DNA from 2 places in the Arthrobacter sp. P4_F10 genome. Region 1 is predicted to be linked to the other one. Evidence: riboswitches for the same ligand, from Rfam matches in the RefSeq annotation. Region 1 holds a riboswitch; the other holds the start of a gene.
What was found. A riboswitch is a leader RNA that binds a small molecule or an ion and turns the genes downstream of it on or off. The one in region 1 is predicted to bind glycine.
Positions count from the first base shown of each region.

Region 2: linked by a shared signal. The riboswitch ahead of gcvP (aminomethyl-transferring glycine dehydrogenase) and the one ahead of gcvP (aminomethyl-transferring glycine dehydrogenase) in region 1 are both predicted to bind glycine.

Region 1 covers NZ_JBFUJJ010000043.1:13,421-20,878, forward strand. Annotated here, with positions in the region: gene AC1DR1_RS21025 (Dps family protein) at 294-773, shown strand; gene AC1DR1_RS21030 (MFS transporter) at 855-2,429, opposite strand; gene AC1DR1_RS21035 (TetR/AcrR family transcriptional regulator) at 2,498-3,037, shown strand; glycine riboswitch at 3,288-3,386, shown strand; glycine riboswitch at 3,388-3,503, shown strand; gene gcvP (aminomethyl-transferring glycine dehydrogenase) at 3,543-6,422, shown strand; gene gcvT (glycine cleavage system aminomethyltransferase GcvT) at 6,435-7,458, shown strand, end outside.
Region 2 covers NZ_JBFUJJ010000003.1:2,845-10,079, forward strand. Annotated here, with positions in the region: gene gcvH (glycine cleavage system protein GcvH) at 1-118, opposite strand, end outside; gene gcvT (glycine cleavage system aminomethyltransferase GcvT) at 176-1,324, opposite strand; gene gcvP (aminomethyl-transferring glycine dehydrogenase) at 1,334-4,201, opposite strand; glycine riboswitch at 4,254-4,361, opposite strand; glycine riboswitch at 4,363-4,460, opposite strand; gene AC1DR1_RS04915 (GNAT family N-acetyltransferase) at 4,715-5,233, shown strand; gene AC1DR1_RS04920 (hypothetical protein) at 5,387-5,953, shown strand; gene AC1DR1_RS04925 (FAD-dependent monooxygenase) at 6,033-7,235, opposite strand, start outside.

The DNA.
Region 1 (7,458 bases):
GACCAGATGGTCCGCTGCGCCGAAGAGACCCGCAGGGAGGTCCTGCTGTCCCGCGAAGAGGGGGCAGACAGCGTCAAGAATCTCTCCCTCGCCCGTGCCTAACGGAACATAGGAACGGGGCAGTCTCAGCTTCCCGAAACGGTTAGTAAGCCGACTTAGTAAGCTGACCGAGAAATTCCTCCCCGAACCGTCGCGGCCCGTCGCTGCCCTGCGGTAGCGTCGGAAGCATCGGCCGCGGTGCCAGCAAATGGTGCGCGCGGCCCGCACGGTACCGGTTCTATTGAGGAGGATGCATGAAAGCGACACCTACACTGACGGCCAACCTGCAGGCGGTCCTAGTGGACCTGATCGAACTCCACGTTCAGGGCAAGCAGGCGCATTGGAACATCGTCGGGACTAACTTCCGGGACCTCCACCTCCAGCTGGACGAGATCGTCGACGCCGCCCGGGAGTTCGCGGACGATCTCGCCGAGCGCATGCGCGCCCTCCACGCCCTGCCGGACGGCCGCAGTTCCACGGTTTCCAAGTCCACCGCACTCGCCGAGTTCCCCGCGGGCCTGATCAACACGAAGGACGCCATCGAACGGATTGTCGCGGCCCTCGAGGCGGCCGTCGGCACGATGCGCAAAGTTCACGATGAAGTTGATGAGGAAGACCCCACCACCGCCGACCTCCTGCACGCCTTCATTGCCAAGCTTGAGCAGTATGCCTGGATGGTGAATGCCGAGACCATGCGGGCAAACGCCAGCGTGACCACTCCGGAGGACAAGTAGGGACCGGCTCCCACCGGTCCGACCCTAAACCAGCAGCGTCCGGCGCCGGATTTCTTCCGGCGCAGGACGCTGCTGTCCAAGCTATTTGGCCTTCGGCACCGTCCGCAGGACAATGGCGGCGAGGACGCAGGCCCCGGTCATCAGGACCAGCGCGATTGACGCCGTGACGTGGACGCCGGAGTCGAACGCCGTGCGCGCGGCAGCCGTCACTGCCTCCGCCAGGGGAGCCGGAAGCATGTGGGCGAGCTCCACCGCGCCGGCGAGGGTTTCACCCGCCTGGCTGGTGGCCTCTGCCGGGACGAGCCCGGACACCCCCTCGGGGAGCCGGAGGTTGCCCTGATAGGAAGCCGTCAGGATCGAGCCGAGGATCGCCGTGCCCAGCAGAGACCCCACTTCATAGCCGGTCTCGGAGATGGCGGCGGCGGCCCCCGACTTGTCGGCAGGCGCCGCACCCAGGATCAGGTCATTGGAAATCGTCTCCGCGGCGCCCACCCCCAGGCAGAGAACCAGCAGCGCGGCCAGGAGCAGAGACGGGCCATGGCTGTGGTCGCCGAACGCCACCAGGAAATAGCCCGCCGCGCTCAGCAGCAGCCCGCCGGCCACAACAAAGCCTGGCCGCACCTTGCGCACCAGCGGGACCACGAGCAGCCCCGCCACGACAGTGGCGATGAGGGCCGGGACCATGGCGACTCCGGAAGCCGAGGGGGACTGGCCCTCGACCAGCTGCAGGTGCTGTGCCAGGAACAGGATGAAGCCGTTGAAGGAGAACAGCGCCAGGACGTTGGCGATGATGGCCGTGCTGAAGATCCGGTTGCCAAAGAGGCTGACATCGAGCATCGGCGCCGTACCTTCCCCGCGGGCAAGTGCCCGCTGCCGCCGGATGAACACGTAGCCCATGAGCAGGCCGGCTCCAATGCTCGCGAAGGCCTCTGGTGCGGGCCCGTGGGTGGCGAGGGTTTTGATCCCGTAGACGACCGGCACCATGACCAGCAGGGACAGGACAATGCTGGGCACGTCCACGCGGCCGGGGTTCGGGTCGCGGGATTCCGGTATCAGCGCCGGACCGAGCACCAGGAGAGGAAGGATGATCGGCACTGCGACCAGCAGGACGGCGCCCCACCAGAAGTGTTCCACCAGCCAGCCGCCGGCAATCGGGCCGAGGGCGGCGCCGCCGGAGAAGCCGGCGGCCCAGATCGCCACGGCCAGCCTGCGCCGGTTGGGCTGCGGAAAGATATTGCGGATCAGGGAAAGAGTGGACGGCATGAGCATGGCGCCGAACAGGCCAAGCCCGGCACGGCCGGCGATCAGCCATTCGGCGCTCGGTGCGAACGCCGTCGCGGCCGAAACCGCGGCAAAACCCGCGCTGCCCACGAAGAGCAGGCGGCGCCGTCCGATCCTGTCGCCGAGGCTGCCCATAGCGACCAGCAGTCCGGCCAGGACCAAGGGATAGGCGTCGACGATCCAGAGCAGCTGGACGCCGGAAGCGGACAGGCTGGTGGCGATGGCCGGCAGGGCAAACGTCAGGGCGGTGTTGTCCACGGCCACGAGCAGGACGGGGAACATTAGCAGGGCCAGCGCCACCCAGTCGCGCCACGGTGCCCGGGGGCCGGTGGCCGCCGGGATGCTGGTGGCTGCGGTGATCGATGAAATGCTCATAGGACATAACTATACCGTCTGGACGGTACAGTTAAGAAATGAAGGGCTGGGCAGGCATGATGGGAGGCATGCCCAGGAAACCCGTCGCCCGCGAGGCCGTCCTCGATGCCTTCGAATCCCTGCTCATCGAAGTCGGTGAACGCGCCGCGACGCTGGACGCCGTCGCGCGCCGGGCCGGCGTCTCCAAGGGCGGCCTGCTCTACCACTTCCCGACCAAGGAGGCGATGATCGCGGTCCTGCTGGAACGGCTGGACCGGCATCTGGCTGCGGATGTTGCCGCCATGGCGGCGGCCCCCGAAGGGGCGGCGGCGTACTTCATTAGGTCCTCGGTGTGGGCGGACACGCCCATGGACCGGGTCTTCGTGGCGGCCACGCGGCTCGCCGAGGTGGCGCACGGGGAGACCCTCCGCCGCTTCGCCGCCGCCCAGGCGAGCTGGCTGGAACTGCTGGCGGCCGACGTCGGACCCGCCATGGCGAAGGCCGTCCTGTACATGGGGGACGGGCTGTACTTCAACGCCATGCTGGGCCGGGGCCCCGGCGGGCCGCTTCCGGAGGTCGAAGCGGACGTCGAGAGCCTGCTGGCCGCCGTCGAGAAGCTGCGCCGCTGACGCTCCCGCCCACCCCGCCCGCTCCCGCCCACCCCGCCGAACTCGCCGGAAGCGTGCGAGTTCGCCGCAAAGTTGCGGCGACCTGGCCGCTGTCCGGCGAACTCGTGTTGGCGGACGCACCCGGGGGCGGCTTGTCGCCCGTAACCTGGGTCGGCGGCTGGCAGGGAGTTTGCGGACGCGCGCCCGGCATAGGAGAATGGGAGCTGTGACTGTTGTCACCCACGATTAATCACCCAACTGAATACGCCTTTGATCTGCGGCGGGAGAGTCCTGCAAGTAGGTACAAGCAGGCGCCGTAGGAGCAAACCCTCCCCAGGAATCTCTCAGGCCCATGTACCGCCGCGGCAAGGCATCTCTGGAAAGTAGCAGGCGTGTCCCGGACATGCTGTGCTCACCGACGGTGCAAGCGGAGCCCCTGAAACGCAGGCTTCGCGGAAACTCTCAGGTCCAATACAGAGCGGGGAGGAACCCGAATCAATGTGGCGTACCCTGCGCCGCCTGAGTTATGGAGTTCCTTGTGACTGTTACCCCAGCCTCCACGTCCTTCGTTGACCGGCACATCGGCGCGCGCCGCCAGGCCGACGTCGACGCCATGCTGAAGGCTGTCGGCTACGACACCGTCGACGCCCTGGTGGACACCGCCGTTCCGAAGGACATCCGTCAGGACTCCGATCTCGCGCTCGCCGCCGCCCTCAGCGAGGTGGAAGTCCTCGCCGAGCTGCGCAAGCTCGCAGCGAAGAACAAGACCGCCGTGCAGATGATCGGGCAGGGCTACTACGACACGCTCACCCCGCCGGTGATCCGCCGCAACATCCTCGAAGCCCCGGCCTGGTACACCGCGTACACGCCGTACCAGCCGGAAATCTCCCAGGGCCGGCTCGAAGCCCTGCTGAACTTCCAGACCATGGTCCAGGACCTCGTCGGCCTGCCGATCGCCAACGCATCGCTGCTGGACGAAGCCACCGCCGTCGCCGAGGCCGTGCTGATGATGCGCCGCGCCAACAAGAACAAGACGGCGCACGACGGCAAGACCGTCCTCGACGCCGACTGCCTCCCGCAGACCATCGCGATCGTCAAGGGCCGCGCGGAAGCCCTCGGCTTCGAGGTCGAGGTCGCGGACCTCTCGAAGGGCCTGCCCGAGGGCGTCATCAACGGCGTCGTCCTGCAGCAGCCGGGCGTCTCCGGCCGCGTGTTGGACCACACCGCGGTGATCGCCGACGCCAAGGAACGCGGCGCGCTGGTCACTGTGGCCGCGGACCTCCTGGCCCTGACCCTGATCACCCCTCCGGGCGAGCAGGGTGCGGATATCGCCGTCGGCTCCGCCCAGCGCTTCGGCGTGCCGCTGTTCTTCGGCGGCCCGCACGCCGCCTACATGGCCGTGCAGAAGGGGCTGGAGCGCTCCATGCCCGGCCGCCTCGTGGGTGTCTCCAAAGACAACGCCGGCGTCCCCGCCTACCGCCTGGCCCTGCAGACCCGCGAGCAGCACATCCGCCGCGAGAAGGCCACGTCCAACATCTGCACCGCCCAGGCACTGCTGGCCATCGTGTCCTCGTTCTACGCCGTCTACCATGGCCCAGACGGGCTGAAGGCCATCGCCCAGTCGGTCCACGTCCACGCCAAGACCATCGCCGCCTCCCTGAAGGCCGCCGGGCTGGACGTGCTGCACACGTCATTCTTCGACACCATCACCGTCTCCGTGCCGGGCCGGGCGGCAGAGATCATCGCGGCCGCCGACGCCAAGGGCGTCAACCTGCGGGCCATCGACGCCGACACTGTCGGCATCTCCGCCGATGAGGCCACGACGGTGGCTATCGTCGCCGACGTCATCGCCGCGTTTGGCGCGTCGGTGACCGACACATCTGAGGGCTTCGGCCTGGACTCCGCCGTGGAGCGCACCTCCGACTACCTCCAGCACCCGGTGTTCAACACGCACCGTTCCGAAACCCAGTTGCTGCGCTACATCCGCCGCCTCTCGGACCGCGACCTCGCCCTGGACCGCACCATGATCCCGCTGGGCTCGTGCACCATGAAGCTGAACGCCACGGCCGAGATGGAAGCCATCTCCTGGCCGGAGTTCGCCTCCATCCACCCCTTCGCCCCGGACTCCCAGACCGAGGGCTGGCGCGAACTGATCGAGGACCTCGAAGCCCAGCTGACCGAGATCACGGGCTACGACCAGGTCTCCATCCAGCCCAACGCCGGATCCCAGGGCGAGCTCGCCGGCCTGCTGGCCATCCGCGGCTACCACCACTCCCGCGGAGACGAGCAGCGCAACGTCTGCCTCATCCCGGCCTCGGCCCACGGCACCAACGCCGCCTCCGCCGTGCTCGCCGGCATGAAGGTGGTCGTCGTGGCCACGGCTTCGGACGGCACGATCGACCACACGGACCTCGCCGCCAAGATCGAGGCCAACAAGGACGTCCTCTCGGCGATCATGATCACCTACCCGTCCACCCACGGGGTCTACGACGCCGACGTCCGCGAGGTCTGCGACTCCGTGCATGCGGCCGGTGGGCAGGTCTACATCGACGGCGCCAACCTCAACGCCCTCGTGGGGCTGGCCCAGCCGGGCATGTTCGGCGGCGACGTCTCGCACCTGAACCTGCACAAGACCTTCTGCATCCCGCACGGCGGCGGCGGACCCGGCGTCGGCCCGGTTGCTGCCAAGGCCCACCTGGCACCGTTCATGCCCGGCGATGCCAACAACGCCGACCCGGCCGACGGCACCCCGATCTCCGCCTCCCGCTACGGCTCGGCCGGTGTGCTGCCGATCTCCTGGGCGTACGTGAAGCTGATGGGCGGCCGGGGCCTCACCGAGGCCACCAAGTCGGCCCTGCTCGCGGCGAACTACATCGCGGCCCGCCTGAACGACTCCTTCCCGGTGCTCTACACCGGCGAAGGCGGCCTCGTGGCCCACGAGTGCATCCTGGACCTGCGCGAACTCACGGCCAAGACCGGCGTGACCGCCGAGGACGTCGCCAAGCGCCTGATCGACTACGGCTTCCACGCTCCCACGCTCGCGTTCCCGGTTGCCGGCACCCTGATGGTGGAGCCCACCGAATCCGAGGACCTTGGCGAGATCGACCGGTTCATCACCGCCATGGTTGCCATCCGCGCAGAGATCGACCAGGTGGCCCACGGCGACTTCACCGTGGAGCACAGCCCGCTGCGCAACGCCCCGCACACCGCCGCAGCCGTCATCAGCACCGACTGGACCCGCGAGTACCCGCGTGAGCAGGCCGTCTTCCCGGTCCACACGCTCAAGCAGGACAAGTACTTCCCGCCGGTCGGCCGGATCGACGGCGCCGCGGGGGACCGCAACCTGATCTGCTCGTGCCCTCCCCTCGAAGCCTTCGAGGACCACTCCGACGACTCCGCCAACTAAGGACAGCCACCGATGACTGAGAATTACACGGCACTTTACGAAGAGCACAAGGAGCTCGGCGCCTCCTTCACGGACTTCGGCGGCTGGCAGATGCCGCTGAAGTACAGCTCCGAACTCGCCGAGCACCACGCCGTCCGCAAGTCTGCGGGCCTGTTCGACCTCTCCCACATGGGTGAAGTCTGGGTCACCGGCCCGGACGCCGCAGCCTTCCTGGACTACGCCCTCGTGGGCAAGATCTCCGCGATGGCCATTGGCAAGGCCAAGTACTCGCTGATCTGCAACGAGGACGGTGGCATCATTGACGACCTCATCACCTACCGCCGCGGCGACGAGAAGTTCCTGGTGGTCCCCAACGCGGGCAACGCCAAGGTTGTGGCCGCGGCCCTGGCCGAGCGCGCTGCTTCCGGCAACGAGGTGGGCTTCGACGTCACCGTCGAGGACGCCTCCGCCGTGACCTCGCTGATCGCCGTGCAGGGCCCCAAAGCCCAGGAGATCCTGCTGCGCCTGGTTCCGGCCGCGCAGCACGAACTCGTCACGGGCCTCAAGTACTACGCCGCCGTCGACGTCCCGTTCATGTTCGGCGGCGCCAGCCAGGACCTCCTCCTGGCCCGCACCGGCTACACCGGTGAGGACGGCTTCGAGATCTTCGTCGCGAACGACGACGCCGCCGCCCTCTGGCAGGCGCTGGTCGCCATCGCCGAGGAAGGCGAGCTGACCCCCGCCGGGCTCGCGTCCCGCGATTCGCTCCGCCTCGAGGCCGGCATGCCGCTTTACGGCAACGAGCTCTCCCTCGAAGGCGATCCGTTCGCCGCCGGCCTGGGCCCCGTCGTCGCGCTGTCCAAGGAAGGCGACTTCATCGGCAAGGCCGCCCTGGCCGCCAAGAAGGAAGCCGGCGCGGGTGCCACGACGGGCCGCAAGCTCGTGGGGCTCAAGGGCCTCGGACGCCGGGCCGGCCGCGGCCACTACCCGGTCCTCAAGGACGGCAACGTGGTGGGCGAAGTCACCTCGGGCCAGCCCAGCCCGAGCCTCGGCTACC
Region 2 (7,235 bases), on a different contig from region 1:
TGTCGCCCAGGGCGTCGGCGGCCACAGCCGAAATCCCAATCCCCGCAGGGCCCGATCCGTCGGCAGCAACCCACTCGTGTTCAGCGGAGTACTTCAGTTCGGCTACAACTTTGCTCATTTATCTCAATCCTTAAGTTCGTATGTGGTTTCGACAGGCTCAGCCAGCGGCGGCTGGCTACTTTTGGCGCTTGTAGAACGGCAGTGCGACAACTTCGAACGGCTCCGCCTTGCCACGCAGGTCAATGTCCAGGGCTGTGCCGGGCTCGGTGAATTCGATATCGACATAGGCCATGGCGACGGGGTACCCCAGGGTGGGGCTCGGCTGTCCGGAGGTCACTTCGCCCACCACGTTGCCGTCCTTGAGGACCGGGTAGTGGCCGCGGCCGGCCCGGCGGCCCGGGCCCTTGAGCCCCACGAGCTTGCGGCCGGTTGTGGAGCCTGCGCCGGCTGCCTTGAGTTCGCTCAGGGCAACCTTGCCGATGAAGTCCGACTCCTTGGCGAGCGAGACGACCGGTCCCAGGCCTGCGGCGTACGGGTTGCCTTCGCGGGAGAGTTCGTTGCCATAGAGCGGCATGCCGGCTTCCAGACGCAGCGAGTCACGGCAGGCCAGGCCGGCGGGGATGAGCCCGTGGCCGGCGCCGGTTTCCAGCAGCGCTTCCCAGAGGCCGGCGGCGTCCTCGTTGGGAACGTAGATTTCGAAGCCGTCCTCGCCGGTGTAGCCGGTGCGGGCGAGGAGCAGATCGTGGTCAGTACCGTTGACGGTGATACGTACCTCAACCGCTGCGTAGTACTTCAGCTCGGTGACCAGGACATGCTGCTCGGCCGGGACCAGCGTCAGCAGGATGGCCTCTGCGTTCGGTCCCTGGACGGCGATCAGCGAGGTTTCGGCGGAAACGTCCTCCACCGTCACGTCGAACCCGCCTTCCTTGCCGGAAACAGCCCTTTCGGCCAGTGCCGCGGCAACCACCGCAGCGTTGCCGGCGTTGGGGACCACGAGGTACTTGTCCTCGCCACGGCGGTAAGAGATGAGGTCATCGATGATGCCGCCGTCTTCCTGGCAGATCAGCGAGTACTTCGCTTTGCCGACGGCGACCGCCGAGAGCTTCCCGGCCAGGGCGTAGTCGAGGAACGCTGCGGCGTCCGGACCGGTGACCCAGACTTCACCCATGTGGGAGAGGTCGAACAGGCCCGCGGCGTTGCGGACGGCGTGGTGCTCTGCCAGTTCCGATTCGTACTTGAGGGGCATCTGCCAGCCGCCGAAGTCCGTGAAGGAGGCGCCGGCTTTTTTGTGCTGCTCGTAGAGAGCGGTGTAGTTCTCACTCATCAGGGATCCTTAGTTCTCGAAGTCGGAAAGCGGCGGGCAGGAGCAGACCAGGTTGCGGTCTCCGGCGGCGCCGTCGATGCGCCCGACCGGCGGGAAGTACTTGTCCTGCCTGAGTGTGTGGACGGGGAATGCGGCCTGCTCACGCGGGTACGCCCGCTCCCAGTCGGAAGATACGACGGCGGCTGCCGTGTGGGGTGCGTTGCGCAGCGGGGAGTTCTCCACCGTGAAATCTCCGTTGGAGACCTGGTCGATCTCCTGGCGGATGGTGATCATCGCCTCGATGAAGCGGTCGATCTCCGCAAGGTCCTCGGACTCGGTGGGCTCCACCATCAGGGTGCCCGCCACGGGGAAGGACAGCGTGGGGGCGTGGAAGCCGTAGTCGATCAGGCGCTTGGCCACGTCCTCGGCGGTCACGCCGGTCCTGGCCGTGAGTTCACGCAAATCCAGGATGCACTCGTGCGCCACCAGCCCGCTCTCCCCCGTGTAGAGAACCGGGAAGTGCTCATCCAACCGTGCGGCAATGTAATTCGCCGCGAGCAGGGCCGACTTGGTCGCTTCGGTGAGGCCCTGGCCGCCCATCAGCTTCACGTACGCCCAGGAGATCGGCAGCACACCGGCGGATCCGTAGCGTGAAGCGGAGATCGCAACACCAGTTCCTGGTTCGGTACCGCCGGCCTCGTGCGCCGCCTTGTTCGCGTCCCCTGGCATGAACGGTGCAAGGTGTGCCTTGGCAGCAACCGGGCCGACGCCGGGTCCGCCGCCGCCGTGCGGGATGCAGAAGGTCTTGTGCAGGTTCAGGTGCGAGACGTCGCCGCCGAACTTGCCCGGCTGGGCGAGGCCCACGAGGGCGTTGAGGTTGGCGCCGTCGACGTAGACCTGCCCGCCGGCGGCGTGGATCGCGTCGCAGACCTCGCGGACGTCGGCGTCGTAGACCCCGTGGGTGGACGGGTAGGTGATCATGATCGCCGAGAGGACGTCCTTGTTGGCCTCGATCTTGGCGGCGAGGTCCGTGTGGTCGATCGTGCCGTCGGAAGCCGTGGCCACGACGACCACCTTCATGCCGGCGAGCACGGCGGAGGCGGCGTTGGTGCCGTGGGCCGAGGCCGGAATGAGGCAGACGTTGCGCTGCTCGTCACCGCGGGAGTGGTGGTAGCCGCGGATGGCCAGCAGGCCGGCGAGCTCACCCTGGGATCCGGCGTTGGGCTGGATGGAGACCTGGTCGTAGCCCGTGATCTCGGCGAGGTCAGCTTCGAGGCCGCTGATGAGCTCGCGCCAGCCCTCGGTCTGGGAGTCCGGGGCGAAGGGGTGGATGGAGGCGAACTCCGGCCAGGAGATGGCTTCCATCTCGGCCGTGGCGTTCAGCTTCATGGTGCACGAGCCCAGCGGGATCATGGTGCGGTCCAGGGCGAGGTCGCGGTCCGAGAGGCGGCGGATGTAGCGCAGCAGCTGGGTCTCGGAACGGTGCGTGTTGAAGACCGGGTGCTGTAGGAAGTCGGAGGTGCGCAGCACCGTCTCGGGCAGCTCGAAGCCCTTGGCCTCCAGGACCGGACCGGCGCCAAAGGCGACGACGACCGCGGCGAGGACCTCCGGCGTCGTGGTTTCATCGACGGACACGCCAACTGTGTCCGCGTCGATGAGCCGCAGGTTGATGCCCCGGGCCCCGGCGGCGGCGATGACCTTGGCGGCCTTGCCGGGCACGCGGACCGTGAGGGTGTCGAAGAAGGAGTCGCTCGCCAGTTCGCGGCCGGCGATCTTCAGCGTGGCGGCGAGGGCGCGGGTGTTGTTGTGGACGGTCTCGGCGATGGCTTTCAGCCCGTCGGGGCCGTGGTAGACGGCGTAGAACGAGGACACGATGGCCAGCAGTGCCTGCGCGGTGCAGATGTTGGACGTGGCCTTTTCGCGGCGGATGTGCTGCTCGCGGGTCTGCAGGGCCAGGCGGTACGCCGGGACGCCGGCGTTGTCTTTGGAGACGCCGACGATGCGGCCGGGGAGCGTGCGTTCCATGCCCTCGCGCACCGCCATGTAGGCGGCGTGCGGGCCGCCGAAGAACAGCGGCACGCCCAGGCGCTGGGTGGAGCCGACGGCGATATCCGCACCCTGCTCGCCCGGAGGGGTGATCAGGGTCAGGGCCAGGAGGTCCGCTGCCACGGTGACCAGCGCGCCGCGTTCCTTGGCCTCGGCGATCACGGCGGACTGGTCCCACACCCGGCCGGAGACGCCGGGCTGCTGCAGGACGACGCCGTTGATGACGCCCTCGGGCAGGCCCTTGGAGAGGTCGGCGACCTCCACCTCGAAGCCCAGGGCTTCGGCGCGGCCCAGCACAATGGCGATGGTCTGCGGGAGGCAGTCGGCGTCGAGGACGGTCTTGGCCCCGGCCGCGGACTTGTTCTTGTTGGCGCGGCGCATGAGGAGCACGGCCTCGGCGACGGCGGTGGCCTCGTCGAGGAGCGACGCGTTGGCGACCGGGAGCGCGGTGAGGTCCTGGACCATGGTCTGGAAGTTCAGCAGCGCCTCGAGGCGGCCCTGGGAGATCTCCGGCTGGTAGGGCGTGTACGCGGTGTACCAGGCCGGGGCTTCGAGGATGTTGCGGCGGATCACCGGCGGGGTGACGGTGTCGTAGTAGCCCTGGCCGATCATCTGCACGGCCGTCTTGTTCTTGGAGGCGAGCTTGCGCAGCTCGGCCAGCACCTGGACTTCGCTGAGGGCGCTGTCCAGCGTGAGGGGCTTTTCCTGGCGAATGGAATCGGGGACCGCGTTGTCAACGAGGCCATCAACGCTGTCGTAGCCGACGGCCTTGAGCATGGTGTCGATGTCGGCCTGGCGGCGGGCGCCGATGTGGCGATCTGCGAAGGTGGACGGGGACGATTGAACCGTCATGAGAGGAACTCCATAATTCAGGTGGCATCAAAACGCCACGATGATTCGGGTTCCTCCCCGCTCTGTATTGGACCTGAGAGTTTCCGTTTTGCCCTGCTGATTGCAGCGCGCCACTTGCACCGTCGGTGAGCCCGGTTGCCCGGACTGCTTTCCAGAGTTGCCTTGCCGCGGCGGTACGTGGGCCTGAGAGATTCCTGGGGAGGATTTGCTCCTACGGCGCCTGCTGAACGTACCGGCAGGACTCTCCCGCCGCAGATCATAAGCCGTGCCACTGGTCGGTGACACAGCTCACAATTTATCTGGTTCCCGGGCAGGATGCAAAATTAATTTCAATTGAGTCGCTGTTTCCTGCACCACGGGGGTGCCTCCCCGCCGTCGAATGCCAGCCAAGGAACAAGTCCATCCCCCGGGGCCGTTGGGCTACTACGACCTGCCGTCCGCTGACGCTGGCAGCACCCTACACACCCGGACCGAGACCACGGGAAACGCGAACCCTTCGAATATGATCGCGTGATGCCTCTCCTTATCGCTCCGGACGCAAGCTACCACTCCTCCTGGCTGGAAGGATCCGCAGAATTTGACGGCGCCCACCGGGACGGCGGGGGCGCGGAGGACTGGTCCCTGGAAGAACTCAAAGATGCCCAGTCGTTCCGCCGCTTTGTCGACGCCCTCATCAATGACGCTCGGCCGGAGAGCCCGCGGAAGCCAGGATATGTGCCCTGCACGTACTTGTGGATCATGGAGGGTGACACGTTCCTTGGCTCACTGGCCATCAGGCACGAACTGAACGACTTCCTTTTCAACGAAGGCGGGCACATCGGCTACAGCGTGAGGCCCTCCGCCAGGCGTCGCGGCCACGCAGCGAGGGCGCTGGCTGATGCCTTGCCGATTGCCCGTGAACTGGGAATCCCCCGGGTTCTTCTCACATGCGATGAGGATAATGCAGGCTCACGAGCGACCATCGAAAAGAACGGCGGCGCCTACGAGGACACCCGCAACGGCAAACGCCGCTACTGGGTCGACACCGTCTGACCGGGCACGCCCCGAACGAACTGATCTCCGTTTACAGAGCGTGAAGTCGGTGCGACGCTGAACGCAATTCGGCCCGCGCGGGCTGTCTTCGGACTGGGGGTAACGAAAATGCAATGGGGCACGCCGCAACCGGAAAGTCCGTGGCCGCATGACATGGTGATCAGCGTCAATGACGATCCACACCACCTGACTCTCCTTCTGTTTGTCCGGCAGGCATGGTCCCTGGCCGGCGACCTCAACATCCCGCCCCTAAGCCCCGTACCAGACTGTGGTCATTCCCGGATGCCGGAATCGGCTGATGCCTCCACGTGGGAGAAGCGCTGGAAAACGTCATGGGACCAGGCCTGGAGCTGGTACCAGATCGAAGATCCAACGCACCATCCCACGCCCGCGGAATTGCGCGAGTCCGGGGACGCCAGTCAGGGGTTGAATCCTTTGATCCCACCCTTTTGGACTCAACGGTATGAATGGGAAGGTCTGGACCGCGAGGCTTATCAAGCCTGGGACCGAAGCCTGATCCCGAAATTTCCCCACGATGCCGAACCCCGAAGTCTCCAAGAACTCATCCCGGCATGGGAAAGCGGAATCGACACTGTCATCGTGCTGCCGTACGAGGGGTACTTCGCACACCGGCTGAGCCGGCGGCACCTCGTTGTGTCGGCCGCAACCAGGAATACCCCTGAGCACTACAGCAGGGCGCTACGAGAAAACGCACTGTAGACCCGCAGAGGCCGGGCTACCTCTCCTGCTAAGGGGACCGGCACGGAAATACGCGTCGGTCACGGCCACCGTTGGGACGTTAATGCCGCGCAGGCCCGAACCAGCTGGCCAGCGCATCCTCCAGCCCCCGCCGAGTCCCGTCTCCCGTCCACGCCACATGCCCGTCCGGCCGGATCAACACGGCCGCAGGAGCATTGACTGAACCGATCACCGGAAGCTCCCACCCGCCGTCGTACGTGGCGTCCACCAACTGCACCCGATCCATCCACGGCCCCGGGTCGATGCTGCCCGGCGCGCCGAGGTTGAGCAGCACCGCACGGGCATCGTGCAGGAAGGTGAACACGCGCCGCGGGCCGTTGGCGGTGACGACGTCGAGATCGGGCATGCGGCGCCCGAGCAGCGGGTGCCCCTCACCGAGGTCGTAGCGGACGTCCAGGCCGGAGATGAGGCCGCCCAGCCGCTTCCGGGCCTCATCGATCGTCAGCAGGCCGGCCACCGTGTCGGCCAACGCACCGATGCGCGGGTCGGCCCTCTGCATGATTGACTGCGCCATCGTGTGCTTCAGCGCACGGGCCCCGGCGGGGTGCCGCTCGGCGTGATAGGTGTCCAGCAGACGGTCCGGCGCAATACCCTTGACCACCTGGGCGAGTTTCCAGCCGAGGTTCACGGCGTCCTGGATGCCGAGCCCGATCCCCTGCCCGCCCGAAGGAGCATGGATGTGCGCGGCATCCCCGGCCAGCAGCACGCGGCCGCTGCGGTAGGCCGCGGCCTGCCGCGTGGCGTCGGTGAACCGCGAGATCCACGTCGGAGTGTGCACCCCGAAATCCGTGTCATAGACCTCGGTCAGCGCCTTGCGGAGGTCAGCCAGGGTGGGCTCGGCAGCCGGTCCAAGCTGCTTCTCGGTCACCACCACCCGCGTGGTTCGTCCGTCCTCCATCAGGTGCAGCCCGTGGATCCCCACCTCGTCGATGCGGATGCCTGCCGGCGTCTCCTCTGTCACCTCCACTTCGGCGATCAGGCTGCTCCTCGTCGCATCCCAGCCGGGGAACTCGATGCCGGCTGCCTTGCGGACAGCACTTCGCCCGCCGTCGGCACCCACCAGGTACAGCGCGCGCATCGGCCCGCCGTCGGCGAGATGCACGTCGACCCCGCTGTCGTCCTGGGTAAAGCCGGCGACCTCGAGCCCCCGTTGGACCGGCACACCCAGCTCCTCGATCCAGCCAGCCAGGATCCGCTCAATATGGTTCTGCCACAGGCCGAGCGTGTAAGGGTGCCGTGTAGG